Regions from separate parts of the Bradyrhizobium sp. SZCCHNRI1029 genome, predicted to be linked through region 2. Evidence: predicted binding sites of a transcription regulator. Region 2 holds the regulator's gene; each other region holds the start of a gene.

Region 1 (10,104 bases), 360 kb from region 2:
GAGCACCTGGCCGGCAATCACGGGAAGAACCTGCGGCAGAAGGCCGAAGCGGATCTCATGCAGCGGGCTGCCGCCGGCAGCGCGAACGCCCTCGACCTGCCGCCGGTCGGCGCTCTCCATCGCCTCCGAGAACAGCTTGCCGAGCGCTCCGAAATCCGAGACCGCAATCGCCAGCACTCCGGCGAACGGCCCGAGGCCGACGACATTGATCCAGACCAGCGCCCAGATCAGTGTGTCGACGCCACGAATGGTGTCGAACAGGCGACGCACCGGAAAACGGAAGATCGCCGACGGGATGATATTCCTGGCTGCAAGCAGGCTGACCGGAAGAGCGAACACGGCCGCCAAGGTGGTGCCGAGCACCGCGATCGAGAGCGTCTCGCCGAGCGCCTTGAGATAAATCGGAAGCGATGAGCCGGGATCCGGCGGCAGCATCATCCGCGCGATCCAGCCGAGCTGGCCGAGGCCGGACAGCATCCGCGACGGCGAGAAGTCGAGATCGACCAGACCGAAGACGAAGATCGCCACGGCCAACGCCAGCACGAGCGGCGTTGCAAGGCGTGCGGACAGCGGCCGATTGAAGATCTGCGGATAGCGCTCGGCGAGCTGCTTCGGGTCGGGTGAGCCGGAGATACTCATGTGCGGGCCTCCGAGCCGAACAGGCGGCCGCGCAGCCAGCCGGTACCGATGTCGATCAGGAACACGGTGACCACGATCATGACAAGAATGGCGCTGACGTCGGAATAGTAGAACTTGCGGATCGCGACCACGAGCTCCTGGCCGATGCCGCCGGCACCGACGAAGCCCATCACGGACGCCTCGCGCACGTTGATCTCGAACCGCAGCAGCGTGTAGCTGGAGAAGCCGGCGATGACCTGGGGCAGCACGGCAAAGCGCATGCAGGACAGCCAGCTCGCGCCGGTGGCGCGCACGCCCTCGACCGGCTTCATGTCGGCGTTTTCGACGACCTCGGAGAACAGCTTGCCGAGCGCACCGCTCGAATGAAGGGCGATGGCGAGGACGCCCGGGATCGGCCCAAGCCCGAAAGCAATGACGAAGATCAGGGCGAACACGACGCTCGGAACGGTGCGGGCGAATTCCAGGAGCCGGCGCACCGTGAAGCGGATCCACGGCGCGGGCGAGGTGTTCTCGGCGGCGAAGAAGTTGAGACCGAATGCGACGAGCATTCCGGCCATCGTGCCGACGTAGCTGATCAGCAGCGTCTCTGCCAGAAGCTTGATCCACTTCTTGAAGCCCCAGAACCATTCGGGCAGATTGGTCCAGACCCGCTGCCCGTCGTCGAGCGTGAAGATGCGATCGAAGTAGCTGATGAAGTTGCCGAAGTAGGTATAGAACGTCCGCGGATTGACCTCGGCACCGATGGCCGCGGCGAAGAGCACCGCCAGGAATACCATGGCGGACAGGGCAAGACGCAATCGACGGCGCGAAACGGCCCGCCGATAGGTCTCGTTCAGAGCCGCAAGCTGCTGGCTCGGAAGGATCGAAACGGCAACAGCCATCGGCTTCGTGCTGCTCTTGGTTCGGACGTGCGAGGGATTCTTCAACGGACGAGCCGGGCCCCACGAGACCCGGCTCACCATCGATGGATCGTCGATCAGGACGCCTTCTTGCGCAGGCTGTCGACGAATTTGATCAGGTCGATCGTGCCATCCCAGTCCTTCGTCGTGGCAGGGTGGAAGCCCTTCTTCTGGCCGTCGGAGAGACGGTCGAAGGCGGCCTTGTCCTTGATCGGCGCATCGAAGAAGGCCTTGGCGATCGCCGATTTCAGATCGTCCGGCAGGTCCGTGTTGTAGGCGTAGGGGCCGTTGATGATCGGCGCCGACTTGTGAATGATGCGGAAGTCGTCCTTCTTCATCGGCGAACCGTCAGCGTTCTTCAGCATGCCCTTGGTCAGCATCTGGGCCAACGTCGAATCGTTGTCGCTCGTCCATTGGTTGGCCGCGATGTCGACAGTCCCCTGCGAAAGGGCCAGCACCGCGTTCTCGTGGCTGCCGGTGAAGACAACCTTGCCAAAATACGTCTCGGCGTCGGTCACGCCCATCTTGTTGAGCTCGAAGCGGGGCACGTTGTTGCCCGACGTTGAGTTCGGATCGACGAGGCCGAGATTCTTGCCCTTGAGGTCTTCGACCTTCCGGTACGGGCTGCTCGCCTTGACGAAGAACACCGAATAGTAGCCGGTGCTGCCGTCGGAGTTGATGTCGTTGGCGAAGGCATCGGTCTTGACCCCGGTGAGCCGGGCGCGGGCAAACGACGCCGAGCCATAGCTCGCGATGTGGATGTTGCCGGCGCGCTGGCCTTCGATCACGGCCGCATAATCGTTGGCGATACGCAGCGTCACCTTCACGCCCAGCTCTTTCGAGAGATAGTTCACGAAAGGCGTCCAGCGCTCGGTGACACCCGAGGCGTTCTCTGCCGGGACCACGGCGAAGGTCAGCTCAGGATACTTCGCCTTCCAGTCCTCGGCTGACGCCGAGGCCGTGAAAGCCAGCGCAGCGACGCCCGCCAGAACGATGCGACGATTGATCATAACATGCCCTCTTGTTGCAGTAAGTAACAGGTCTCGCCCCCGCGCCATGCGGAAGCTCGAGCTTGCAGAAATCCGCGTCTCAGGCCACGGCCGCTTCGCCAAGTACCGGCACCGTTGCCGCCGGTGCCGGATGGATCGAACCCATCACCTCGTCCGCCTCGAGATCGTAGAGTTCACGTGCGATCTGCGCCGTCAGCGCCGACGGCACGTCGTCGAACACGATCCGTCCGGTCGCCATGCCGATCAGGCGATCGCAATAGCTGCGCGCCAGATCGAGCGAATGCAGATTGCAGACGACGGTGATGCCGAAATGCTTGTTGATGCGCAGCAACGCGTCCATCACGATCTTGGTGTTACGGGGATCGAGCGAGGCGATCGGCTCGTCTGCGAGAATGATCTCGGGGTTCTGCACCATCGCGCGCGCGATCGCGACGCGCTGCTGCTGCCCGCCCGAGAGCTGATCGGCGCGCTGCGCGGCGAGGGAGGCCATGTCGAACTGTTCGAGCGCGGACAGCGCCATGGCGACATCCTCCGCTGGCCAGAGCAGCGCCAGCGAGCGCCACGACGGGATTTCGGCCAGTCGCCCCATCAGCACGTTCGTCAGCACGTCCAATCGGCCGACCAGATTGAACTGCTGGAAGATCATCGCCGAGCGCGCGCGCCACTGCCGCAGGTCACGGCCGCGCAGCGCCGTCACGTCGAGATCCTTGAAGAGGACGCGCCCGCCACTCACCGGGCTCAGACGATTGATGGACCGCAGCAGGGTCGACTTGCCGGCGCCGGAACGCCCGATCACGCCGACGAAGCTGCCCGGTGCAACAGAGAAGGATGCATTGTCGACTGCGGCTTTCATGCCAAAACGGCACGTCAGGCCATCCACCACCAGCATTGAATTCTCCAGACGCCTCGCTTTGGCCTATCGCTAGCGTCTGGATTCTACAGTTATGTGACAGGGACACTGCGGCGCCACGTCCGTCCACATGCCGGTCACAGTCATGCAGATGTCACGCCTCTGTCATAGGGGAGATCCAACACCCTCACAGGCGTAGAGACAGGACGCGAGATGGCCGGCAAGTCGCTTTCGATTGAACCTACCGTTGATCCCTCGGCCAAGCTCCAGGACGTGACGCTCGGCGCCTATTGCGAGATAGGCGCCCGCACCATCCTGCAGGAGGTGACGATGGGCGACTACTCCTATGTGGTCAACGATTCCCAGATCACCTACACGAGGATCGGGAAGTTCTGCTCGATCGCGGCGATGACCCGGATCAATCCGGGCAACCACCCGATGCAGCGGGCGACGCAGGCCCATTTCACCTATCGCGCCAGCGCCTATTTTCCAGGAGAGCCGGACGATGCGGAGTTCTTCGCCTGGCGGAGAGAGCATCATGTCCAGATCGGACACGATGTCTGGATCGGCCATGGCGCGATCGTGCTGCCGGGCCGCAACATCGGCACCGGCGCGGTCGTGGCGGCTGGCGCCATCGTCACCAAGGACGTTCCGGCCTATACCGTCGTCGCCGGCAATCCGGCGCGCCCGATCAAGCGCCGGTTTCCGCACGAGGTCGAGCAGCGGCTGCTGGATCTGGCGTGGTGGGATTGGAATCACGAGGCGCTGCGCGCGGCGCTGCCGGATTTTCGCAAGCTCGCGATCACTGCGTTTCTCGACAAATACGAGGCTGCCCTCGACGCGCGCGTCGCGGTGCTGCAGAGTGCCGCCCCATGACCGATATCTGCATCTCGCGAGGCCGCTGCCTCGTCGATACCGACCTCGTAGACACTTCCTTGATCATATCCGGCGGCGTGATCGCCGGCATCGGGACACCGGGACGCCGGTCGGGTCTCGAACTCGATGCGGAGGGGCTCACTGTGCTTCCCGGCATCGTCGACATCCACGGCGATGCGTTCGAGCGCCAGATGATGCCGCGCGCCGGGGTCGATTTCCCGACAGACGTTGCGCTGATCGACAGCGACCGCCAGGCCATCAGCAATGGCATCACCACGGTCTTTCACGCGACGACCTGGTCATGGGAGCCGGGCCTGCGCAGCGCCGACAATGCGCGGCGCCTGCTCGAATCGATCGAAGCGCTGCGCCCGCGGCTCGCAGCCGACACGCGCTTTCATCTGCGTCACGAGACCTTCAATCTCGACGATGAGGAGGAGATCGGCCGGTGGCTCGCCGACCGGCGCGTTGACCTGTTCGCCTTCAACGATCACATGGATTCGACGGTGGCGAGTCTGGACAAGCCGCACAAGCGCCAGCGCATGGTCGACCGCACCGGCCTGCCCGGCGCGGAGTTCGACCGGTTGGTCGCGCGCATCGCCGCTCGCGCCGACGCCGTTCCGGCCTCGATCGCGCGGCTGGCCGAGATCGCACGCAAGGCTGGTGTCCGCATGCTGTCGCATGACGACAACAGCCCGGCCATGCGCAAGGCGTTTCGCAGCCAGGGAGTGACCATCGCAGAGTTTCCGGTCAATGAGGAGACCGCGCGCGAGGCCGCTCAAGGGGACGACGCGATCGTATTCGGCGCGCCCAACGTCGTCCGTGGCGGCAGCCATACCGGGTGGACGAAGGCCAGCGACATGATCGCCAAGGGCCTCTGCTCGGTGCTGGCCTCCGACTACTACTATCCAGCGCCGCTGCTGGCAGCGTACCGGCTTGCGGCCGACGGCGTTCTTCCGCTGGCGCGCGCCTGGGATCTGATCTCGGGCAGCCCTGCACGCGCAGCCGGGCTGGCGGACCGCGGCACGCTCGCCGAGGGCCGCCGCGCCGATATCATTCTGGTCGACGACCGCGTGCCGTTGCGCCCCCATGTCGTCGCCGTGATCGCGTCCGGCCGGCTGGTCTATCTCACCGAGACCGACCGGCTGAACGCCCGGCCGGCGCGTGCCATGGCGGCGGAGTAGCGAACCATGGCCAATCTTCTGCGCTATGCGATCTATTATGCTCCACCAGCGACGGCGGATCTGGCGGAATTCGGCGCGAGCCTGCTCGGATACGACGCGTGGAGCGGCGATGACCGCAGCTTTCCGAGCGAGATCGTCCGCGCGGTTCCAGACTGGGCTGAGCTGACCGCAGACCCGCGCAAATACGGCTTTCACGCGACCTTGAAGGCTCCGTTCGAGCTGTCCGATGCGGAGAACGAAGCCGCGCTCCGCAGCGCCTGTGCCGCGTTCGCGGCCACGCCGCGAGCCGTCCCGGCCATCCGTCCGATCGTGGACGCGATCAGCGGCTTCATCGCGATGATCCCCGGCGAGCCGTCGCCGGCGCTGCAACAGCTCGCGGCCGATTGTGTCCAGGCCTTTGAGCCATTTCGCGCTCCGATGACGGCCGACGACCGTGCTCGGCGCAAGCCGGATCTGCTGACACCACGGCAGCGCGATCATCTCGATCGTTGGGGTTATCCCTATGTCATGGAGGATTTCCGCTTCCACATGACGCTGACCTGCCGGCTGTCCGACGAACGGCGCCGGCCGATCCTGATGATGCTGCAGGAGAGATTCGCGGCACTGTCACTGACAAAGCTCCGGATCGACAGGATTGTGCTGTTCCGCCAGGCCAATGCCCACGAACGTTTCCGCATCATCGGAGACTGGCCGCTCACGGTCGTCCAGGGGGGATAGCGGCGTCAGTTCGGCATGGCCTGCATAGTGCGGCGGCGCCTCGCGGTCGAAGACCGAGAGTGGCGGCGAGATGTCGGCGCGCTCCCGCGGCAGGGCTCCCCATCCTGCCGCGAGCGCGGCTGAGGTCGCGAGAAATCGTCGATCGATCGACAGGCTCGCGCTTGCATTTGGTGCCGAGACAGTTTCGCTCATGGTGATGAACTCCTCCCAGGCCGATGAAAATCTGCGAGGAGACTATGGTCAGGTCATCGCGCAGCAAGGCGAAATAACAGACGCGATCTGCTGAAAAGCTGACAACACTGTGCGCCGTGCGACACCTTGCACCGTGCCGCGCCGTGATCTGCCGACGGCTTGTCGCCTTCATGCCGCTTAGCGAGTCGCCGTGGTCAAACGTGCATCGCGACGAAGGCGATAATGTCAATTTTGCCACTTCGGCCGCACAAAGAAATTGCACGTCGGGCGTCGTCGAGACCGTCAACACGACGTCGCATGGCGCTTCGACCAAGCGGATATCAACCTCATTTTGCCGTGGCGACGACGCGCGCGCTCCGGCTGTCGTCGCTCGATGTCCGATCGCAATGTCACGAAGCCGACGCTCCAAGCCAGCTCCATCCAAAAGCTCCCCATCGCCACGGCCTCGCACTCGCAGCATGTTGCCGCCACGTGTCGGGTTTTCGACAATCCACTGATACTAAAAACGAATGGCATATCGCTTGCAATGCACAATGCGCCTCGCTATTGCAGCGCAATAATTTTCTTGGAGTGCCCCAATGCTCGGAATCGGAAGCAAGCTGCCATCGTTTGAAATCGTCGGCGTGAAACCCGGCTTTCATCTTCAGGAAGAGAAGGGCGAGAGCGCCTTCGAGACCCTGACCGAGACCAGCTTCCCTGGAAAGTGGAAGATCATCTTCTTCTATCCGAAGGATTTCACCTTCGTCTGCCCGACCGAGATCGCCGAGTTCGCGCGCCTGGCGAAGGATTTCGCGGACCGCGATGCCGTCGTGCTCGGCGGCTCGACCGACAACGAGTTCTGCAAGCTCGCCTGGCGCCGCGACCACAAGGATCTGCACAAGCTGCCGATCTGGCAATTCGCCGACACCAAGGGCGCATTGGTCGACGGCCTCGGCGTCCGCTCGCCCGACGGCGTCGCCTACCGCTACACCTTCATCGTCGATCCCGACAACACCATCCAGCACGTCTATGCGACCAACCTGAATGTCGGCCGCGCTCCGAAGGATACGCTGCGCGTCCTCGACGCGCTGCAGACCGACGAGCTCTGCCCGTGCAACCGCGAAGTCGGCGGCGAGACCCTGAAGGTCGCCTGATCATGTCGATCGAGCAGCTGAAGGACCAGATCCCGGACTTCGCCAAGGACGTCAGGCTCAACCTGTCGTCCATGGCCTCCGACGAGACGCTGTCGCCGCAGGCCAAATATGGCCTGTTCGTCGCCTGCGCGATTGCGACTCGCAATCCGAGCGTCGTGGCGGCGTTGGAATCGGTTGCGGCCGCGCGGCTGTCGCCCGCCGCTCTGGCGGCGGCGAAATCGGCCGCCGCGATCATGGCCATGAACAACGTCTACTACCGCTTCGTACACCTTGCCTCGAACAAGGAGTACGCGACGATGCCGGCCCGGCTGCGGATGAACGTCATCGCCAACCCCGGCGTCGCCAAGGCCGATTTCGAGCTGTGGTCGCTCGCGGTGTCCGCCATCAACGGCTGCGGCACGTGCATCGATTCGCACGAGAAGGTCCTGCAGGATGCGGGCGTGCCCGCGGCCACGATCCAGACCGCCGTGCGCTTTGCCGCCATCATCCAGTCGGTTGCCGTTGCGATCGAAGCCGCTGGTGTGTCCGTCGCGCTGGCGGCGGAATAAGAATCGATCGGATATGTGAATGCGGCCGGCATTGTCCGGCCGCATTTGTCTTTCGCCATTTCTCGCCTGAGTTGCAGAATTTCCCGGCGCGCCTGCAACTCCTCGGTCCGCTAAGCCCCTGACCTCGCGGCAAAGTCGAGATGGCTGCGGCATCCTGATACTCCAACCGATCTTTCCGCAAAGCGCAGAACTCGCCCCCGGTCTCGCGCATTGCGAGTAGTCACCGATGCGGCGCGCCGGGAAATTTCCATCAAATAGCCTTACCTACTCACCCTTCCCGACAAGAACATTGATCAGCTTAGGGACCAAGCAACATCGATTGTGACCAGGGCGCGCGAAAACAATGGCGTGCATGTCGGAAGGAAACCGGACCTGTCGGTCTCGACGGAAGCGTTGATGCAATGTCCCCGATGTCGCATCATGTGCGCTTCGGTTGGACCGCGCGCGCCCGACGTCCTGAAGCTATCTCCCACGACCCGTTCGTCGGAGACAGGAGGCTAGTGATGAGTGCTCCAGATCAGAACGATCCGGCGAAACCAGCGCCGCCCTGGGCGAACGAAGAGCTCCGCAGATATGCGCCGCGCCGCCGCCAGACGGAGGCCGGCCCGACGGCATTCGATCCGCCCGCCGACGGCATCCCCCTGCCGCATCATCTGGTGTCCCGGCCAAGCTCCCTGCCGGCCCGGCCAGCGACCCTTGACCTCGACGATGAGGAGGCCCACCGTGCCTGGAGCGCGAAGCTCGATCCCGTGGTGATGCCCCTGCCGCCGGAGGATCCGGACAAATCGTTGCGGCTGAGTAGTATCATCAAGATCGGTGCCGCCGTCGGCATCGCGGCCTCCATCGCCATGATGGTGGTCAACATGGTCTCCTTCGACAACAGCGCAGCGACACCGGGTGGCAAGAGCCCGATCATGCCGACCGCCGTGCTGGAAAGCCTGGCCCAGATCGATCCTGCGGAAGCCAAGGTCGCCCAGGACGACCCGCCGCAGACGGTCGCCGCGCTCGCGGCTCCCAGCGGTACAGAACTGGCGATGCGGCCATGGCCCTCGACGCCGACGTCGCCAGCGCCAGCCGCGGCAGCACCGGCGGTCTCGCCCCCCTCCGCTGCGCTCCCGATGGCCTCGCCTCGCCCGACCGTTCCGCTGCCGCGAGACGAGGTCGATGCGCTGATGAAGCGCGGACGCGACCTGCTCGCCGCGGGCGACGTCGCCAGCGCGCGCCTGATCCTGACGCGGCTTTCCGACGCCGGAATTGCGGACGCCTCCCTTCTGCTCGCGCGCACCTATGACCCGGCCGAACTGACGAAATCGCGGTTGCTCGGTGCTGTTCCCGACGCAGCCAAGGCGCGTACCTGGTATCTCAGGGCTGCGGAGCAAGGATCGCCGGAAGCCAGCCGACGCATCTCGGCTGCGCGCTAACGCATAAATCTCGAAGCGCTCGAGACGCGACCCGGACCGCTCCCTGCGAGACGGGCGGCCGCGATCTGCTGCGCCCGAGAACCAAATATCGATGGGAGGACTGATGATGCACGGCATCCATGCTGCAGTTCGCGCCGGCTTGGCCGCCAGATGGAGCCGACGTCGCAGACCACGGGATGCAAAGATCAGCCCCCCTCGAGCAGCCGCATGCCTCGCCCTGGCTCTGTCCGCTCCGCTGGCGCTGACCGGACATCAAGCGGTCGCCGCGGACAACGAGATCCGCATCGGCAACACCATGCCCTACAGCGGCCCGGCTCTCGCCTATGGCGTCATCGGCAAGACGATCGCGGCCTACTTCAACAAGATCAATGCCGAGGGCGGCATCAACGGCCGGCGCGTCAACTTCATTTCCTACGATGACGGCTATGCGCCGCAGAGGACGGTGGAGATGACGCGCAAGCTCGTCGAGGAGGACAACGTCCTGCTGATGTTTGCGAGCCTGGGCACGGCTCCCAACCTGGCGGTGCGCCCTTATCTCAACGCCAACAAAGTCCCGCAATTGTTCGTGGCATCCGGCTCCTCGCAATGGGACCAGCCGCACGACTTTCCGTGGACCATGGGCTTTCAGCCGAGCTACC
Region 2 (10,104 bases):
CCCTCAGAGCCGACCATCATAAGGCCCCGCTCCTAGCCCGTCTTAAGCGTTCCGCTTCGTATCACCGGCGGGTTTAGCGCCCCCGCATGAACACTGGCAAGCGCTTCCCCGGGGATAGCCTCGGAACCGCGCTGGCTGCGACCGAGCAGCATGGCGACCGCCCAGATCAGTCCGAACAGGCCAATCGCGACGATCCCGAGATTGGCGACATCGTCGCCCAGCGCGGTGGCGACCCCCGTCCATCCCCCGGTCAGGCCAAGCCGCGGCGCCAACAGCGTGATCGCCTCGAAGCCGCCGATCACCAGCGCGATGGCAACGGATGCGCCGGTGATCACGAGGTTATAGCGCAGCTTGCGTGCGGGATCGGTCAGCGCCCAGCGATAGGCGCCCGCCATCAGCATGCTGTCGGCGGTGTCGACGGTGGCCATCGCAGCCGCGAACAGCGCCGGAAACACCAGGACATGGGCGAGGCTCGCGCCGCGCGCTGCCTCGGTTGCCGACAGGCTGAGAAGCCCGATCTCGCTCGCAGTGTCGAAGCCGAGACCGAACAGGAAACCGAGCGGATACATGTGCCAGGCGCGTCCCACCAGGCGGAGCACCGGGCGCAGCAGGCGGATGAGGATGCCCCGTCCGGAGCTTCCGGCGGTTTCCATCTCGGACTGCGGCTGTGCGGCGCGGCGCCAGAGGTTCACGAACAGAATGAGGTTCGCCAACGCGATCAGCAGCAGGAAGCCGGCCGACACCGACGTGCCGATGACGCCGCCGATCGCCCTGATCGCGCTCTCTTCATCCAGGAGGTCGGCGCCGGCGATGAGGCTCACGACGATGGTGGCGATGACGACGACGCTGGAATGGCCGAGCGCAAAATACAGGCCGGCGGCGCGCGGGGCGCTACCGTCCTGCACCAGCTTCCGCACGACGTTGTCGATCGCCGCGATGTGATCCGCATCGACCGCATGGCGCAGTCCGAGCAGCCAGGCCAGCATCGCGGTGCCGACGATGGCGGGCCGGTCGGCGTAGAGCGCGAACGCCCAGGCCCAGGCGAGCGCGTTGGCGGCGACCAGCCCGCCGACGAGCGCAACGTTGCGGCCGGGCTGCGATCGCCACCACAGCAGCCGAGGGGCACGAGGATGATCAATTTGAACAATCGTCATACTCGGACTATAGCAAGAGCCAGGCCAGTTCGGTAAAGCCCCCCGCTGCAGGCAAAAGCTGCAGGAAAACGTGGGCGGCCCTTCCCGGATTGCCCTCTCGCTTGGCAACCCGCTATCCAGTCACGCACAGTTCATGACCAGCGGCGGGACATCTTCTTCTCTCGCCCCTCCTTCGCTCACCGCATCGAGGCACTCTGTGCCGTGATCTCGCGCCGCACGACCGCCTCGAACTGGCTCGCGGGGGCTGCGAACATCAGCCGGGTCTCCTCGTGGAACGCCGAGAAGATGCCGACCACGGCCGGCTGTCCGCCGACTTCGGCCATGATGGGGGAGCCCGAATAGCCGAAATTGGCGAGGCAATGCACCGTCAGCAGCATCCCGTCCTTGGTCATGCCGGCGCTGCAATTGCGCTGGCCGGTCGGCGAATAGCGCCGCTCCTGGCCGTAGCCGATCTCGGAGATGGTTCCGGCCGAGGTCGCAGCCTGCAATTCCTCGCGCGTCAGCGCCTTGACCGCGACCGGCTTCGACGGCAGCGCGTCCTTCAGCACGATCAATGCCCAATCGGCGGGCGAGCGGTCGAGCGACCACCTGTCGTGCCGGGTCGGGACGAAATCGGGCGCCACGATCAGCTTGTCGGCGACCGACGATGCCGCCGGCGTGCCCCTGTTCATGCCGGCCAGGAAGCGGACGTTGCCGGGGCTGACCTGCGCCACGCCGTTGAACACGCAATGCGCCGCGGTGAGCACGACGCGCGGCGCGACCAGCGTGCCGGTGCACCAGCCGCCGGTCGAGTATTGCGCGACGGTGACGACGCCGATCGACGACGCCGGCCACGAGGTGGGATCGACGACCTCGCCGATGTGACGGTCGAGCCCGAGCAGTTGCTCCGGACGCGGAGCGGCGATGCCGGCCTCCGCCGATTCCGGCTTCGGCCGCCAGGCCGCAATGGCAGTCTGAGCCTGGACGCGCTGCGGCTCGGTCAACTTGACCCGCTGCACGTCGCGGCCGGCCGATCGCACGCCGCTACGGCCCGCCATCACCAGCCAGGCATAGCCCTGCACGACGTCCTGTTTCACACCGCGGCCGTCGAGCAGCATCAGGCCGAGCATGTATTGCGACTGGGCGAAGCCCTGCGCCGCGGCGCGGCTGAACCAGCGGCCGGCTTCGCCGTAATTGCTCGCAACACCTTCGCCGTTGACGTAGGCGATGCCGAGATAGTGTTGCGCGACGGCGAGCCCCTGATCGGCGGCCTTGCGGTACCACGCCAGCGCCTCGGCGGGGTTGCGCGGTTGGCCCCAGCCGAAGGCGTGCATGAAGCCGACGTCGAACTGCGCCCGCGCATCGCCCTTGGCGGCCAGCGGCAGCAGCCGTCGCATCGCCGCCGCATGCTGCCCGTTGCCTGCCGCCGCGACCGCGTCTTCGAGCTCGGCGGCCGTGGCGCCCGCCGCGCCGCCGAGCAGCACGGCAAGAGATATGATGATGGTCTTGATCAAGGGCGTCCGCTGGGACCGAAACATCGTGACGGCCACGAAGCAGACACGATCAAGACGGCGGCGGCGTGGCGGAAAGCGGACCGCGATCTCCTCAATCGGGCCGCCTCGCGTCTCACACCTGCTGCGTCCTCACGCCGGATCGCCCCTTACACCTGCTCGCTCTTGGCGAAGCGATCATCGAGCGCATAACCGGCGCCGCGCACGGTGCGGATCGGGTCCTGCTCGCGGCCGGGATTGAGCAGCTTGCGCAGGCGGCCGATATGGACGTCGACGGTGCGCTCGTCGATGTAGATGTCGCGGCCCCAGACACTGTCGAGCAGCTGCTCGCGGCTGAACACGCGGCCGGGATGCTCCAGGAAGAACTCGAGCAGGCGGTATTCGGTCGGGCCGAGATCGATCGGCCTACCAGAGCGCGCCACGCGGCGCTTCTCGCGGTCGAGCTCGATGTCGCCATAGGACAGCACGGTCGCCAGCCGCTCCGGACTCGCCCGCCGCAGCAGGCCTTTCACCCGCGCCAGAAGCTCCGGCACCGAGAACGGCTTGACGATGTAGTCGTCGGCGCCGGTCGCGAGGCCGCGCACGCGCTCGCTCTCCTCGCCGCGTGCGGTGAGCATGATGATCGGCAACTGCCGGGTCTCGGTCCGCGCCCGCAGGCGGCGGCACAGCTCGATGCCGGACAGGCCCGGCAGCATCCAGTCGAGCACGACGAGATCGGGAACACGCTCCTTCAGGCGCGTGTCGGCTTCGTCGCCGCGCGCCACTGTCTCGACCTCGTAGCCTTCGGCCTCGAGGTTGTAGCGCAGCAGCGTCGTCAGCGCCTCCTCGTCCTCCACCACCAGAATTCGGGCGCCCATGTCTGAACCGTCTCTCTCAGTTGCCGGGGATCGTCGATGCGAAGCTCGTCATGTCGCCCTTCGGGCGCTTGTCCATGATCTGCTGGCCTTCGATCATATAGAACACCGTCTCGGCGATGTTGGTCGCGTGATCGCCGATGCGCTCGATATTCTTGGCGCAGAACATCAGGTGGATGCAGAACGAGATGTTGCGCGGATCCTCCATCATGTAGGTCAGGAGCTCGCGAAACAGCGAGGTGCAGATGGCATCGACTTCCTCATCGCCCTTCCACACCGTCATCGCCGCCGGCAAATCGTGCGCGGCATAGGCGTCCAGCACCGTCTTGACCTGCGACTGCACGAGATCGGTCATGTGCTCGAGCCCGCGGATCAGCTTCAGCGGATGGAAGTCGCTCTCCAGCGCCGCGACGCGCTTGCCGATGTTCTTGGCGAGGTCGCCGATGCGCTCCAGATCGGTCGCCACGCGCATCGCGCCGACGATCTCGCGCAGGTCGACCGCCATCGGCTGTCGCCGGGCGATGGTGAGAACGGCGCGCTCCTCGATGATGCGCTGCAGCTTGTCGACCTCGGCGTCGGTGGCGACCACCTTCTGGCCGAGCGCGATGTCGCGTCGCACCAGCGCATCGACGGAATCGACGATCAGCCGCTCGGCGAGGCCGCCCATCTCCGATACCAGACGGGTGAGGTCCTGCAGATCGCTGTCGAACGCCTTGGCGGTATGTTCACTGGCCATGATGATCTCCTGAAGACAATGTCGTCGGCGTCAGCCGAACCGGCCGGTGATGTAATCCTGGGTCCGCCGATCGCTCGGCGAGGTGAAGATCTTGCTGGTGTCGTCGAACTCGATCAGCTCGCCGAGATACATGAAGGCGGTCTTGTCGGAGACGCGCGCCGCCTGCTGCATGTTATGCGTCACGATGGCGATCGTATAGTTTTCGGCGAGTTCCTGGATCAGCTCCTCGACCTTGGCGGTCGAGATCGGATCGAGCGCCGAGCACGGCTCGTCGAACAGGATCACCTCCGGCCGGACCGCCACGGTACGCGCGATGCACAGCCGCTGCTGCTGGCCGCCGGACAGCGACAGGCCCGAGGCGTTGAGCTTGTCCTTGACCTCGTTCCACAACGCGCCGCCGCGCAGCGCCTTCTCGACCCGGTCGTCCATCTCCGACTTGGAGATCTTCTCATAGAGGCGGATGCCGAAGGCGATGTTCTCGTAGATCGTCATCGGGAACGGCGTCGGCTTCTGGAACACCATGCCGACCCGGGCACGCAGCAGGTTCAGATCGAGCTTGGGATCGAGGATGTTGGTGTTGTCGAGCATCAGCTGCCCGGTCGCCCGCTGCCCCGGATAGAGATCGTACATCCGGTTGAAGATGCGCAGCAGCGTGGACTTGCCGCAGCCGGACGGGCCGATGAACGCGGTGACGCGGTTGGTGCCCAGCGACAGGTTGATGTTCTTCAGCGCATGATGGTCGCCGTAGTAGAAGTTGAGGTTGCGCGCGGTCACCTTGGCCGGCGCATCCGGAAGCGCCTTGCCGTGAAGAGCGTGATTGGGCTGACTGACGGAGACGGACAGTTCGGTCATTTGGTGTTCCTCTCGGCGCCGAGAATGCGTGCACCGATGTTCAGGGCGAGCACGGCCAGAGTGATGAGAAGGGCTCCGCTCCAGGCCAGTTGTTTCCAGTAGGCATAAGGGCTCTGGACGAAATTGTTGATGGTGACGGGCAGGTTCGCCATCGTCTTGGAAAGGTTGAGGCTCCAGAACTGGTTCGACAGCGCGGTGAACAGCAGAGGCGCGGTCTCGCCGGCGACGCGGGCGGTCGCCAGCAGCACGCCGGTGATGAGGCCCGAGCGCGCCGCCCGATAGGCGATGCGGCGGATCACCAGCGAGCGCGGCAGGCCGAGCGCAGACGCCGCCTCGCGCAGCGGGTTGGGCACGAGCAGCAGCATGTCCTCGGTGGTGCGCAGCACCACCGGGATCACGATGACCGCCAATGCAAGGGAACCCGCGAGTGCCGAGAAGCCGCCCATCGGCACCACGACCGCACCATAGATGAACAGGCCGATGATGATCGAGGGCGCCGACAGCAGGATGTCGTTGATGAAGCGGATCACCGAGGTCAGGCGGTCGTTGCGGCCGTATTCGGCGAGATAGGTGCCGGCGAACAGGCCGAGCGGCGCGCCGATGCCGACGCCGATGATCGTCATGATCAAGGAGCCGACGATGGCGTTGCGCAGGCCGCCTTCGCTGGAGCCGGGCGGTGGCGTGTCGGCGGCAAAAACCTGCAGGCTGAGGCCGGCGAGTCCGTTATAGAACAGCGTGAACAGGATCAGCGCCAGCCAGGTGACGCCGAACATCGCGGCAGCAACGCAGAGGCCGCGGATCACGATGTCTCTGCGGCGCCGGCGCGCATAGATCGGATTGACCGGCGCATCGAGTGTAAGCGTGTCAGCGCTGGACATGGCTTATTTTCCCGCCTTGGCTTCGAGCCGCATGAGCATCAGCCGCGCGCTCGCCAGCACGAAGAACGTGAGCACGAACAGCAGCAGGCCGAGCAGGATCAGGCTCGACTGGTGCAGCCCGTCGCTCTCCTGGAATTCGGAGGCGATGGCGGCCGAGATCGTGGTGCCCGGTGCGAAGATCGAGGATGAGATACGGAACGAGTTGCCGATGATGAAGGTCACCGCCATCGTTTCGCCGAGCGCACGCCCCAGCGCCAGCATGACGCCGCCGATCACGCCGACACGGGTGTAGGGAATGACGACGCTGCGCACGACCTCCCAGGTGGTGCAGCCGACCCCGTAGGCGGCTTCCTTCAGCACCGGCGGGACCGTCTTGAACACGTCGACCGAGATCGAGGTGATGAACGGAAGCACCATGATCGCCAGGATCAGCGAGGCGTTGAACAGGCTGAGATAGGACGGCGGACCGGCGAAGATGTCCTGCAGCACGGGGATGCCGGCGCAGAGATTGATCATGAACGGCTGGAACGTATAGGCCAGGAACGGCCCCAGCACGAAGAAGCCCCACATGCCGTAGATGATCGAGGGAATGCCGGCGAGCAGCTCGATGGCAAGTCCGATCGGACGGCGCAGCCATTGCGGGCAGAGCTCGGTGAGGAAGATCGCAATGCCCAGACCGACCGGAATGGCGATCAGCATCGCGATGAAGGACGTGACCAAGGTGCCGTAGATCGGGCCGAGCGCCCCGAGCACCGGCGGATCGGCCGACGGCGCCCAGCGCCGCGTCCACAGGAATTCGAAGCCATATTCTCTCATGGCCGGCCATGCGCCGACGATGAGCGACAGGATGATGCCGCCCAGGATCAACAGGACGGAGATCGCGGACAGCCGCGTGATCCAATAGAAGGTCACGTCGCCGAGCTTGAAGGCGCTGAGCGCGCGTGCCCGGTCATAGGGGCCGGCAGCAGCCGCGATATCGCTGACTTCGGTCTGAACCGCCATCTCTGCCAATTCTGCCCCCTGTTCCTTGGACACGCCTCAACCCCGGTAGCGCCCCTCCCCCGGAGGCCGGGAGAGGGGGATTTTCGATACGTCCAGCTCAGCTCTTGATGTCGGCCGACCAGGTCTTCTCGATCAGCTTCACGACGCTGTCGGGCATCGGGATGTAGTCGAGCTCCTCAGCCATCTTGGCGCCCTTCTCGAACGACCACTTGAAGAACTTGATGGCTTCGCCGGACGCCGCCTTGTCGGCCGGCTCCTTGTGCATCAGGATGAAGGTCGCCGCCGTCATCGGCCAGGACTTGTCGCCGGGCTGGTTGGCGAGGATCACGTAGTAGCCCGGGGCCTTGGCCCAGTCGGCATTCGCGGCCGCGGCCTGGAAGGCCTCGACGGTCGGCTGCACGGTCTTGCCGGCCTTGTTGATCATGCCGGTGTAGGTGAGCTTGTTCTGCTTGGCATAGGCGTACTCGACATAGCCGATCGAGTTCTTGGTCTGGCCGATGTTGCCGGACACACCCTCATTGCCCTTGGCGCCGACACCGACCGGCCACTCGACGGCGGTGTTGAAGCCGATCTTGCTCTTCCAGTCTGCGCTGACCTCGGAGAGGTAGTAGGTGAAGTTGAAGGTCGTGCCCGAACCGTCGGAGCGGCGCACCACGGCAATCGCGTCGGACGGCAGCTTGACGTTGGGGTTCAGCTTCTTGATCGCGGCGTCATCCCACTTGGTGATCTTGCCGAGATAGATGTTGGCGAGCGTCTCGCCGTCCAGCACCATCTCGCCCGGCTTCACGCCCTCGAGGTTGACGACCGGCACGATGCCGCCCATCACCATCGGCCACTGCACCAGGCCGTCCTTCTCGAGCTGCTCGGCCTTGAGCGGCGCATCGGTGGCGCCGAAGGTGACGGTCTTGGCCTGGATCTGCTTGATGCCGCCGCCGGAGCCGATCGACTGGTAGTTCAGACCGTTGCCGGTCTCCTTCTTGTAGGCGTCGGCCCACTTGGAATAGATCGGGAACGGGAACGTCGCGCCCGCACCGGTGATGTCGGCAGCGAACGCCGACGTCGATGCGGCGACCAAGCCGGCAGCGACGATAGCTTTGATGAAATTCATAGCTGGTCTCCATGCTTGGGAAGCGAAGCGCCATCTGCGCCCGATTGCGCTTCCCCGGCCGCTTTACGGGGCCTCAGTGTGGCTTTTATAAAGGTTCGATGACAGTCGGATGACAGTCACAAGCCGTTGATAATTCTAGGTATTTAGATTTTCATCCGAGTTTTTACGGATCGAGGGCGGTCGTTCGGGGAGGCATCGCCCCTGGCCTTTCGCAAGCATCGCTCAATCAAGATGGGCCTCCTTTGCCCGTGTCGCCCGCCGCACCTTTCGGTGTCGTCCCGGCCTTGCGCAGGGACCCATAGCCACCGGCGGATGTGGCCGGACGGGATCGGTCGACCATCGTGCCTCGCACGCCTCCCTGGAGTTTTCGGTCCCGGACCGGCGCACGCGGTGCGCGCTTGTCCGGGACGACGCCATGAGGATTGGGTTGGCGCCGTTGGCCAACGAGACACGATCTCGCCGTCTCGCGGCTGGTGAGACCCGAGTGATGCATTCGTCGTGTCCCTCTGAACAACGAGAGGGCGCGAGGAAGGCCGGACCTCGGCTGAGGCCCGTGGCCCGCCTGCTCAAAAGAATGCAGGCGGCAGGTACCACAGGTACAGCCGGACAGACCCGGCCTTCCCCGCGCGACGGTGTTAACGGTGTCCTTCGTGCTCTCCCTGGGGATCGGCTTTCTTGCCCCCATCGCCCGCGCGTGCCGTCAAGCAACGACCACGGACTTGACCTCAGCATCGAGAGGCCAGGACCACACGACTTCGCCGTCCGTGCCGCCTGCGCTCGTCTGGCACAGCCGTCACGTCCATCGCAGCCCGCCTCCACGTTCGTGACGACGCGTACGTCCCTCTGCTCGAGGCGGGTTGCACGCAAGAGACCACGATTTCCGAAAAATAGCAAGATAATTATTTTTCTCAGAACATGATCCGCCCTCCCCCCGCACGCGGGCATCGGCTCAATCCGGCTTGGGCGGCTCGATCCAGATCCCCGGGTCGGAATGGGCGCGGATGTGGTCGACGAGGAAATCGGCGAACACCCTGATCTTGGCCGGAAGCCTGACGCGGTTCTGGTAGGCGATGTTCATCGTCAAGAGCGGCAGCTCCCAGTCGAGCAGGACCGGCACCAGCCTGCCGGCCAGAATGTCGCTCTGCACGATGTAGAGCGGCTGGATCAGGATGCCGAGCCCGGCAAGCGCCGCCCCCTTGATCACCTGGCCGTCATTGCTGTCGAGCGTCGGCGCGATCCGAATGCTCTGGGCTGTCGCGCCGTTGCGCAGGGACAGGGAATACGGATCATTGGCAAGATTGTAGATCAGCATGTCGTGGCGCACGAGATCACCGGGAACGACGGGACAGCCACGGCTCGCGAGATAGGACGGCGCCGCCGCCAGCACGCGCCGCATCTGCCCGATGCGACGGACGACGATGCCCGAGTCCGGCTCATGCTCGCGGGTGCGGATCGCCACGTCGATGCCCGCCTCAATGAAATCCGGATAGCGGTTGGCGGCGATGATCTGCAGGTTCAGCTTCGGATACATCGCGCGGAACGCCGGCAGCATCGGCGCGAGATAGATCGTCGCGAACGACAGCGAGCTGGTGACGCGCAGCATGCCCTGCGGCGACAGCGCGCGATCGCTGACGGCATCCTCGGCCTCGGCCAGCTCGTTGAGCAGCGGGCCGCAGCGCTGCAGCAGTTCCTGCCCGGCTTCGGTCAGCCAGAGACGGCGCGTGTTGCGCTCGATCAGGCGCACCGCGAGCCGTTCCTCCAGCGCGCTGAGATGCCGGCTCGCCGCGGCGTTGGACATCCGTAAGGACTCGGCGGCCTTGGACAGGCTGCCCAGCTCGGCCGTCCGGGAAAACACCTCGAGTTGGAGCAGACGGTCCATTGTTACGCTAAGCGGAAAACAGAGTTACAATTTTTGTCCTTTATTTCCATTTCCTGCAAGGCAAAATCGTCCGACAAGAACAAAGCCCAAGAACAAAGCTCAGGTGAGGACGCTGGAATGACGGGGCCGATCAGGCACATCGTGATGTGGC
Region 3 (10,104 bases), 370 kb from region 2:
TGGGCGCGTTCGGAACGGCATTCACCTTGGCCACGAACATCGACGTGTTGCCGATGCTGATCTACACGGAGTTCACGCTGGCCGGAAACCTGGCCACGTCGGCGGCGCTCTCGGTCGGCCTTGGCCTGATGACCTGGCTGATGCTCGCATTGGCGCGCTCCTTCGCCGGCAGCTCGGTGGCAGCGGCAGGGTAGGCACGTGCGCGACAGAGCCATCTTCATCCTTCAACTGCTGTTCACACTGCTGGTCGCCGCCTTCCTGGCCGTGCCGGCCGGCCTTTCGATCGCCGCGGGCGTGACCGTCAACTACTTCCGCGGCATTCAATCCGGCGTGACGCTGCAGTGGGTGGCCGAGGTCTGGGAGCTCTACGCGGGCACGATCATGGCATCGATCCTGATCGCGCTGGGCACGCTGGCGGTCGCGCTCGTGGTCGGTGTTCCCGCTGCCTATGCGCTGTACGTTCGCGGCGGACGGCTGGCGCGGCTGGTCGAGGAAATCATCACCTTGCCGCTCGCGATTCCCGGGCTCGCCATCGCGCTTGCGCTGTTGCTCACCTATGGCGGGGCGGGAAGCTTCCGCCGCTCATGGCTGTTCATCCTCGCCGGCCATGTGATCTTTACGATGCCATTCATGGTGCGGTCCGTCATGGCGGTGTTCTCGACGATCGACGTGAAGTCGCTCGACGAAGGTGCCGCATCGGTCGGAGCCGCGCCATGGCGCCGCTTCATCGACGTCATCGTTCCCAACGCCGCGCCCGGCATCCTGGCGGGCAGCCTCATGGTGGTGACACTATCTCTCGGAGAGTTCAACCTGACCTGGATGTTGCATACGCCGCTGACCAAGACATTGCCGGTCGGCCTCGCCGACAGCTACGCATCGATGCGGCTCGAGGTCGCGTCCGCCTACACGCTGATCTTCTTCGTCATGATCATCCCGCTGCTGGTGGCCATGCAATGGATCGGCGAGAGAGGAAGCCTGAGGTGAGCACGATGACCCGGCATGGAGCCGCCCTCAAGGTGGAGAATTGCGGCAAGACCTTTGCTGACGGGACCTGCGCGCTCGCGCGCGCCACGCTCGACATCGCGCAGAGCGAGACGCTGGTGCTGTTGGGGCCGTCCGGCTGCGGCAAGACCACGCTGCTGCGGATCGTGGCCGGGCTCGAAACACCCGATGCGGGCGGGCGCGTGCTGTTCGGCGGCAAGGATCTGACGAGGCAGCCGATCGAGAAGCGCAACGTCGGCATGGTGTTTCAATCCTACGCGCTGTTCCCCAACATGACCGTCGCGGACAATATCGGCTACGGGCTCAAGATCCGCGGCGTGCCCAAGCCGGAGCGCGCCTCGCGGGTCGCGGAGCTGGTCACGCTGACCAACCTCGCCGGCCTCGAAGATCGGCGAATCGATCAGCTCTCGGGCGGCCAGCGCCAGCGCGTCGCGCTGGCGCGCGCGGTCGCGATACGGCCGAGCGTGCTGCTGCTCGACGAGCCGCTCACCGCGCTCGATGCGGCCTTGCGAGAGCGCCTGCGCGGCGAGCTCAACGGCTTGTTGCGCACGCTCGGCATCACGGCGATCTACGTCACGCATGACCAGGCCGAAGCCATGGAGCTCGGCGACCGCATCGTCGTGATGCGCAAGGGCGCCATCGCCCAGATCGGGACGCCGCGCGAAATCTATTTCTCGCCCGCCGATCGATTCGTCGCGGAGTTCGTCGGCGCGGCCAACATCATCGAGGCGCCGATCGACGGCGCCCAGCTCGTTCTGCCGGGAGGTCGGCAGCCGATCGCCGATCCCGGTCCACGTAACCTGGCGGTGGCGATGGTTCGGCCGGAAACGATCGGGATCGTCGACGCCGCGGCATCGAGTCTGACTGGCGTCGTCGACAGCGTCCGCTTTGTCGGCGACCGGCAGCGGATCATCGTCCGCGACGCCGCCTCAATTGCACTGACCGTGGACGCGCCGAATTCGATCAGGGTCGCTGCGGGAGAGCGGATCGGCCTATGGATTGCCCCGGACTCCATTCGGCTGTTGCCGGAGAAAGGCTGATCTGCTGATGACCAAGAGCCCCGTCGTCATCGCCCAGATATCCGACCTGCACATCAAGGCGCCCGGCCGGCTCGCCTACCGCCGCGTCAATACGGCGCGCGCGCTGGCCCGTTGCATCACGGAGCTCAACCGGTTCGAGCCGAAATTCGATCTGGTGGTGATCTCGGGCGATCTCGTCGATACGCCGTCGTCGGCCGAGTACGATCATCTCAAGGATCTTCTCGCCGAGCTCGAAACTCCATTCGTCGCCGTGCCCGGCAATCACGATTCACGCGAGCTGATGCGCGCGGCGTTTCCGGACGCTCTGCATGGTCAACCCACCGGTCCGCTGAACCGGTGCGTGGAGTTGGCCGATCTCGATCTGCTTCTGCTCGATTCCAGCGTGCCCGGCCATCCGCATGGCGAGCTCGATGAAGCGAGTCTGCAATGGCTCGACGCCGCGCTGGCCGGATCCAGCGAAAGGCCGGCCCTGCTGTTTCTGCACCACCCGCCGTTCGCCACTGGCATCTGGCACATGGACCGGCAGAACCTGCGCAACGCCGACGATCTCGCGGCCGTCCTCACGCGCCATCCGCGGGTGCAACTGATCGGGTGCGGTCACGTTCATCGCGCGACGCTGACCCGGTTTGCGGGCATCCCCTGCACGATCTGCCCGGCACCGAACCATGCCGTCGCGCTCGACCTGGCCGAGCTTCGCCCGCCATCCTTCCGGATCGAGCCACCGGCCTTTCACCTACATGCCTGGTTTCCGGGACCGGGATTTGGAACGGTCGTCACGCATCAGGTGCCGATCGGGGATTTCGACGGGCCGCATCCGTTCTTCAATCAGGACGGCACGCTCATCGACTGAGGGCGCAAGAACGAAGCGAGGCGGCGGGGTCTGGTCTAGCTCTCGACCTCGAACGTCACGCGCTCCGCCGCGAAGCGCGAGCGCTTGCTGACCAGCGGCGTCCCATCGGCATCGATGTCGGTGCTGTCGACCACCAGCACCGGACGGCCCAGCGCGAGGTCGAGCCGTGCGGCGTCGCTCGCGTCGGCGATGGCCGCCGTGATCCTGGTCGCGCCGCGGCGATAGTCGCGAATGCCGTAATGCGCAAGCAGCGCCGTCATCGAGCGGAGCGATGCGAAGATGTGGCCGGCCTCGGGAAATCGCTCGGACGACAGCCAGGACGTGCTGACGCAGATGGGGGTCTTGTCGGCAAGACGCAGTGCCTCGATTCGGACCAGCGGCGCCCCCGTCTTCAGTCGGAGCGCGTGCGCGAGTTCGCGCGTCGCCGACTCTTCGGACGCTGCGATCAACTGTCCGCGCGGCTCGCGCCCGCCGGCGCCCACGATCTCGGAGAACCTGGTTCGCGATCTCAGGGGATATGACAGACGAGGCGCTTCGACATAAGTGCCGCTGCCGCGCTCGGCGCGCACGAGGCCGCGCTCGGCCAAGGTCGCGAGCGCGCGACGCACCGTATGACGGTTGACGCGGTAGGTTTCGGCGATCTCGGTCTCGCCGGGCAGGCGGGTGCCGGCCGCGAAGCGGCCGTCGGCGATGTCGCGCTCGATGCCGTCGGCCACCCGGCGCCACAGTGCCACGCCCGAGTCAGCGCCCTGCATGCTCATCTGCGGTTCTCCGCTGCGCGACCTGAAAATCACGCCCATGTCATCAAACAGTCATGGCGCTTCGTTACGAAGTTGTCTATTAACATAGACAACTTCGCGATAGCAAGTTCGGGGTGAAGATGGAAGGCGAGACCGCGATGCAGGACCGGCGCAGGACGGCGATGCGGGTATTGGCGCATGCCTCGCATGCGGACATCCGCGCCAGGCTCGACGGACTGGCGCTGCCTGAGTATCGCGACCTGCGTCCGGCGGAGAATGGTCTCGTGATGCTGCGGGGCCGGATCGGCGGTGATGGCGCGCCGTTCAATGTCGGCGAAGCGACGGTGTCGCGCGCCGCGGTACGGCTGGAGAGCGGCGAGGTCGGGTTCGGCTATGTGCTCGGACGAGACGCCGGCAAGGCGCGTCTGATGGCGCTGTGTGACGCGATGATCCAGTCGTCGAGCCATGCGCGATCGATCGAGACTCAGGTGGTCGCGCCGCTGCAGGAGCAGATGCGCGCATCGCGGGAGCATCGAGCGGAGGAGGCTGCGGCCACGCGTGTCGATTTCTACACCATGGTGCGAGGAGAGGGCTGATGGGTCTCGCGGCATCCGATCTGCAACACGGTTTCGCCGACAATGTTCTGTCCGCGCAATCCACCTTCCGTACCGTCATGGAGGCCATGGCGCGTCCGGGCAATGTGCGGCAGGTCGAGGGCAATGTCGGCCGGCCGTCGTCGTTGATGCCTGGTGCTGCCGCGATCGCGTTGACCTTGTTCGATCACGATACGCCGATCTGGCTCGATGCGCCGCTCGCCGGCACGCCCGAGGTCGGCGCCTGGCTCAAGTTTCACACCGGGGCGCCGATCGTCGCCGATGCCGCGCTCGCCTGCTTTGCGGTGGCGGCGGACCCCGAAGCGCTGCCTGATCTGGATTCATTCGCGCTCGGCAGTGCTGAATACCCTGATCGCTCGACGACGCTGATCCTGCAGGTGCCGAGCTTGTCCGGAGGGCCGGCGTTCAAGCTGCGCGGTCCAGGCATCGACGGGACGACATCGTTCCGTGCAACGGTCGCGCCCGCCGATCTGTTCGAGCGGCTGTCGATCAATGAGAAGCTGTTTCCGCGTGGTGTCGATGTGGTGCTGGTCGATGGCTCGTCCATCGTCGCCATCCCGCGAACGACCCGACTCGTTTCCGCAGGAGAGTGAGGCATGTATGTTGCCGTCAAGGGTGGCGAGCGCGCCATCGAGAACGCGCACCGGCTGCTGGCGCATGAACGCCGGGGTGATCGCGATGTGCCCGAACTTTCGCTGGCGCAGATCTCCGAGCAGTTGGGGCTTGCCGTCGATCGCGTGATGGCCGAGGGCTCGCTGTACGACCGCGAGCTCGCGTCGCTCGCAATCAAGCAGGCACGCGGTGATCTGATCGAGGCGATCTTCCTGGTGCGTGCCTTCCGCGCGACCCTGCCGCGCTTCGGTGCGACCGAGCCGGTCGACACCGGTGCGATGCGGGTGCAGCGGCGCGTCTCGTCGACCTTCAAGGACATTCCGGGCGGCCAGGTGCTCGGGCCGACCTTCGACTATACGCATCGGCTGCTCGATCCGCAGTTGGCGGCCGCCGCCGAGCCGGAGCCGCCGGCCCGTGCCGAGGCGCCGAATGCGCCGACGCCACGTGTCACCGATATTCTCGGCCAGGACGGGCTGATCGAGCCGTCGCCGCAAGCCGATGTTGGCGCGCCGGTCGGCGATCTCACCCGCGATCCCCTAGGCTTTCCCGCCGATCGTGATCTGCGGTTGCAGAATCTCGCACGCGGTGATGAGGGCTTTCTGCTCGCGCTCGGCTACTCGACCCAGCGCGGCTACGGCCGCAACCATCCCTTTGCCGGCGAAATCCGCTTCGGCGAAGTCGAGGTCGAGTTCGTGGCCGAGGAGGTCGGGTTCGCGGTGCCGCTCGGATCGATCGAGCTGACCGAATGCCAGATGGTGAACCAGTTCAAGGGGTCGGCCACCGAGCCGCCGTGCTTCACGCGCGGTTACGGTCTCGCCTTCGGCCAGAGCGAGCGCAAGACGATGTCGATGGCGCTGGTCGACCGCGCCTTGCGGGCGCGTGAGCTGGGTGAGGATGTGATTGCGCCGGCGCAGGATGAGGAGTTCGTGATGTCGCACTCCGACAACGTGCAGGCGACCGGGTTCGTCGAGCATCTGAAGCTGCCGCATTATGTCGACTTCCAGTCCGAGCTCGGCCTGCTGCGCAAGCTGCGCCAGGAGTTCGCCGAGGCCAATGCCGCTCCCGAATTGAAGGAGGCTGCGGAATGAACGCGCCGACCTACAATTTCGCCTATCTCGACGAGCAGACCAAGCGGATGATCCGTCGCGCGATCCTGAAGGCGATCGCGATTCCCGGCTATCAGGTGCCGTTCGCGAGCCGCGAGATGCCGATGCCCTATGGCTGGGGCACCGGCGGCGTACAGGTCACCGCCGCCATTCTCGGTCCCGACGACGTGCTCAAGGTCATCGACCAGGGCTCGGACGATACGACCAATGCGATCTCGATCCGCAAGTTCTTCGCCAAGACCGCGGGCGTTGCGACCACGACGTCGACGGAAGAGGCGAGCGTGATCCAGACCCGGCATCGCATTCCCGAGGCGCCGCTTCACGAGGGGCAGGTGCTGGTCTATCAGGTGCCGATCCCGGAGCCGCTGCGCTTTCTCGAGCCGCGCGAGACCGAGACCCGCCGCATGCATGCGCTGGCCGAATATGGCCTGATGCACGTCAAGCTCTATGAGGACATCGCACGCTTCGGCCACATCGCGACGTCCTACGCCTATCCGGTCAAGGTCAATGCGCGCTACGTGATGGATCCGTCGCCGACGCCGAAGTTCGACAATCCCAAGATGGACAATTGCCCGGCGCTGCAATTGTTCGGTGCGGGACGCGAGAAGCGAATCTATGCCATTCCGCCCTATACGCCGGTCGTCTCGCTGGATTTCGAGGACCATCCGTTCACGCGCTACAAGTTCGATGCACCCTGCGCGCTGTGCGGCGCGGAGGATTCCTACCTGGACGAGATCGTGACCGACGACAAGGGCAGCCGCATGTTCGTCTGCTCCGACACCGATTACTGCGAGGGCCGCCAGGCGTCCGGACATCGTGGCGAGCAGAGCGCCGCCCCGCACAAGGAGAGCGCCCATGGCTGAGATGATCAGCGCATCCGATCAGCCGCTGCTCGTCGCGGAAGGGCTTGCGAAGAGCTACGGCCGGTTGGCAGCCTGCCGCGACGTCTCCTTCGTGCTCTATCCCGGCGAGGTGCTCGCCATCGTCGGCGAGTCCGGCTCGGGCAAATCGACACTCTTGCAGATGCTGTCGGCGCAACTGGCGCCGACGTTGGGCCGCGTGTCCTATCGGATGCGGGACGGGGTGCTGCGCGATCTTGCCGGCCTTGGCGAGGTGGAGCGCCGTTTTCTGTTCCGCACCGATTGGGGCTATGTCCATCAGGACCCGACGCAAGGCCTGCGCATGGCGGTCTCCGCCGGCGCCAATGTCGGCGAGCGGCTGATGGCGGTCGGCTGGAATCACTACGGTCAGATCAGGCAGACCGCCTCGTCCTGGCTCGCGCGCGTGGAGATCGACGTTGCCCGCATCGACGATGCGCCGCGGACCTATTCCGGCGGCATGCGGCAGCGGCTGCAGATCGCGCGCAATCTCGTGACCGAGCCCAGGCTCGTGTTCATGGATGAGCCGACCGGAGGACTCGACGTGTCCGTGCAGGCGCGCCTGCTCGATCTGATGCGCAGCCTCGTCAACGAGCTCGGCCTCGCCGCCATCGTCGTGACCCACGATCTGGCCGTGGCGCGGTTGCTGTCTCATCGTGTGATGGTCATGAAGGAGGGGCGGGTGATCGAGACCGGCCTCACCGACCAGGTGCTCGACGATCCGCGCGAGCCTTACACGCAGCTCCTCGTATCCTCGATCCTGCCGCCATGATGCAATGAGCCCAATGCGATGACCGTGATGATCGATGTCGAAAGTGCAGAGAAGACCTTCACCATGCATCTGCAGGGCGGCATATCGCTGCCCGTGGTGCGCGGCGTGTCGTTCCAGGTCAAGGCCGGCGAATGCGTCGTGTTGTCGGGACCGTCGGGTGCCGGCAAGTCGTCGATCCTGAAGATGATCTTCGGCAACTACCGTTGCGATGGCGGACGCATCGGCGTCCGGCACCTCGGCGAGATGACCGATCTCGCCGGCGCCGAGCCGCGCCTTGTCCTCCATGCGAGGCGGCAGACCATCGGTTATGTCAGTCAGTTCCTGCGCGCGGTGCCGCGTGTCCCTGCGCTCGATGTCGTTGCCGAGCCGCTGCTCGCGGCCGGCCTGCCGCGCGACGATGCGAGGGTGCGGGCGGGAGGACTGCTGCGGCGGCTGAACATTCCCGAGCGGCTGTGGTCGCTGCCGCCATCGACCTTCTCGGGCGGCGAGCAGCAGCGGGTCAACATCGCTCGCGGCTTCATCTCCGACGTCCCGGTGCTGCTGCTCGATGAGCCGACCGCGTCGCTCGATGCGGCGAACCGTGCGGTCGTGGTCGACCTGATTGCGGCGAAGAAGAAGGACGGGGTGGCGATGCTCGCGATCGTGCATGATGACGATATCCGTGCGCAGATTGCGGATCGTACGGTCGACGTCACGACATTCGCTGCGGCGGCATGAGGTACACATTGCAGATGAGCGCGAACATGTCCGATATCGTGATAGGCAATGCCAGGCTGGTCCTCGCCGACCGGGTCGTCGAGCAGGGCTGGGTGGCGATCGCCGGAGGCCTGATCGCGGAACTGGGCGAGGGGGCGGCGCCGGCCGGCAGCCTGGATGCCGGCGGCGACCTGCTGATGCCCGGGCTGGTCGAACTGCACACCGATCACCTCGAGGCGCATTTCGTGCCCCGCCCCAAGGTCTATTGGGATCCCGTTGCTGCGGTCATTTCCTATGACGGGCAACTTGCGACCGCGGGCATCACGACGGTGCTGGATTCGCTGCGGGTGTGGAGCGAGGAGGGCGCCGAGGGCGTCGACGGCCAGGCCAATGTGCTCGCGGAAGCGATCGCGACGGCGCGCGACGGCGGGCTGCTGCGGTCCGATCACTTCCTGCATCTGCGCTGCGAGGTGCCGATGCCGACCGTGGTCGAGGAGGCGCGGCAACTGGCGGGGCGTCCGGATGTGCGGCTGATGTCGCTGATGGATCATACGCCCGGGCAGCGCCAGTTTCGCGACGAAGGCAAGCTGCGCGACTACTATCGCGGCAAGAGCGGCGGCAAGACCGATGCGGAGCTCGACGTGATGTTCGCACGCCGCTTCGCCTATCAGCAGGCCTATGCGGCGCCGAACATGCGCGACATCGTTGCACTGGCGAAGACCCATGACGTGCCCCTGGCCAGTCACGATGACACGACGGAGGAGAACGTCGCCGATGCAATCAAGGACGGCATCGCCGTCGCGGAGTTTCCAACCACGATGGAAGCCGCGCGGGGCCTTCACCAGGCGGGCATCAGCATTCTGATGGGCGCTCCGAACGTGGTGCGCGGCGGGTCTCACTCCGGCAATATCGCCGCCGTGGACCTGGCGCACGAGGGCCTGCTCGACATTCTGTCGTCGGACTACGTCCCGTCGAGCCTGCTGATGGGCGCGCTGCAATTGCCGCAGCGGGTGCCGTCCATCGGTCTTGCGGCGGCCGTCCGCACCGTCACCAAGGCCCCTGCGGACGCCGTCGGCCTGCATGATCGCGGCGAGATCGCGGTGGGCAAGCGTGCGGACCTGATCCGCGTCCATGTCGCGGGCCAGTTGTCGGTCGTGCGCAGCGTCTGGCGGGAAGGACAGCGGGTGGCATGAGCGAAACCGAGGTTGCATCGGCGAAGACGCCCGCGAAGCTCGGTCCCGGCCGCCTGATCCTGGTGGTCGGGCCGAGCGGCGCGGGCAAGGACACCTTGCTCAATGTGGCGCGCCGCGAATGCGCTGGCGACGACCGGATCGTTTTTCCGCGGCGGATCGTCACGCGCGAGGCCTCGGCTTTCGAGGATAATCTCGAGATGAGCGCGTCCGCTTTTCGTGAGGCGCTCAGCGCCGGTGAGTTCGCGCTGCATTGGGAGGCCCACGGACACGACTACGGCGTGCCGCGCGCGATCAAGAATGACATCCTGGCCGGCCGCATCGTGGTCGTGAACGTCTCGCGAACGATCATTCCCGCCGCGCGGCGGGACTATGCCGACGTCGTCGTCATCGCCATCACTGCGCCGGCGGATGTTCTCGCCGAACGGCTCGGCAAGCGGCACCGCCCGAGTGACGGCGATATCGGTGAGCGTCTTCACCGGGCGGTGAGCGAGGACGCCGCAGCGGACGTCACGATCGTCAATGTCGGCGATCCCGAGCCGCACGGTCACAGGCTGGCGAACATCATCAAGCGACCGATCGACGCAGAACCGATCGGATCCGA

The links. The regulator PhoB, encoded in region 2, activates phosphate uptake and scavenging genes when phosphate is short. The targets are predictions, from matches to a motif close to TGTCATNNANCTGTCAT.
Region 1: the regulator PhoB is predicted to act here: its motif matches at 3,551-3,567, upstream of phnC (phosphonate ABC transporter ATP-binding protein).
Region 3: the regulator PhoB is predicted to act here: its motif matches at 3,692-3,708, upstream of phnF (phosphonate metabolism transcriptional regulator PhnF).

The regions. Positions count from the first base shown of each region.
Region 1 is NZ_JAUEUK010000002.1:421,659-431,762, reverse strand. Features, by position in the region: gene phnE (phosphonate ABC transporter, permease protein PhnE) at 1-639, opposite strand, end outside; gene phnE (phosphonate ABC transporter, permease protein PhnE) at 636-1,520, opposite strand; gene phnD (phosphonate ABC transporter substrate-binding protein) at 1,616-2,548, opposite strand; gene phnC (phosphonate ABC transporter ATP-binding protein) at 2,628-3,437, opposite strand; gene QW861_RS07740 (DapH/DapD/GlmU-related protein) at 3,612-4,274, shown strand; gene QW861_RS07735 (alpha-D-ribose 1-methylphosphonate 5-triphosphate diphosphatase) at 4,271-5,455, shown strand; gene QW861_RS07730 (DUF1045 domain-containing protein) at 5,462-6,172, shown strand; gene QW861_RS07725 (peroxiredoxin) at 6,943-7,497, shown strand; gene QW861_RS07720 (carboxymuconolactone decarboxylase family protein) at 7,500-8,045, shown strand; gene QW861_RS07715 (sel1 repeat family protein) at 8,549-9,466, shown strand; gene QW861_RS07710 (ABC transporter substrate-binding protein) at 9,570-10,104, shown strand, end outside.
Region 2 is NZ_JAUEUK010000002.1:60,584-70,687, reverse strand. Features, by position in the region: gene QW861_RS05965 (HupU protein) at 1-17, opposite strand, end outside; gene QW861_RS05960 (HoxN/HupN/NixA family nickel/cobalt transporter) at 33-1,154, opposite strand; gene QW861_RS05955 (trypsin-like serine protease) at 1,331-2,647, opposite strand; gene phoB (phosphate regulon transcriptional regulator PhoB) at 2,794-3,501, opposite strand; gene phoU (phosphate signaling complex protein PhoU) at 3,518-4,234, opposite strand; gene pstB (phosphate ABC transporter ATP-binding protein PstB) at 4,265-5,086, opposite strand; gene pstA (phosphate ABC transporter permease PstA) at 5,083-5,964, opposite strand; gene pstC (phosphate ABC transporter permease subunit PstC) at 5,968-6,966, opposite strand; gene pstS (phosphate ABC transporter substrate-binding protein PstS) at 7,064-8,074, opposite strand; gene QW861_RS05920 (LysR family transcriptional regulator) at 9,024-9,953, opposite strand; gene QW861_RS05915 (Dabb family protein) at 10,071-10,104, shown strand, end outside.
Region 3 is NZ_JAUEUK010000002.1:433,814-443,917, forward strand. Features, by position in the region: gene QW861_RS07770 (ABC transporter permease) at 1-194, shown strand, start outside; gene QW861_RS07775 (ABC transporter permease) at 199-984, shown strand; gene QW861_RS07780 (ABC transporter ATP-binding protein) at 990-2,042, shown strand; gene QW861_RS07785 (phosphodiesterase) at 2,050-2,892, shown strand; gene phnF (phosphonate metabolism transcriptional regulator PhnF) at 2,928-3,653, opposite strand; gene phnG (phosphonate C-P lyase system protein PhnG) at 3,773-4,228, shown strand; gene phnH (phosphonate C-P lyase system protein PhnH) at 4,228-4,839, shown strand; gene QW861_RS07805 (carbon-phosphorus lyase complex subunit PhnI) at 4,843-5,946, shown strand; gene QW861_RS07810 (alpha-D-ribose 1-methylphosphonate 5-phosphate C-P-lyase PhnJ) at 5,943-6,827, shown strand; gene phnK (phosphonate C-P lyase system protein PhnK) at 6,820-7,614, shown strand; gene phnL (phosphonate C-P lyase system protein PhnL) at 7,633-8,331, shown strand; gene QW861_RS07825 (alpha-D-ribose 1-methylphosphonate 5-triphosphate diphosphatase) at 8,346-9,503, shown strand; gene phnN (phosphonate metabolism protein/1,5-bisphosphokinase (PRPP-forming) PhnN) at 9,500-10,104, shown strand, end outside.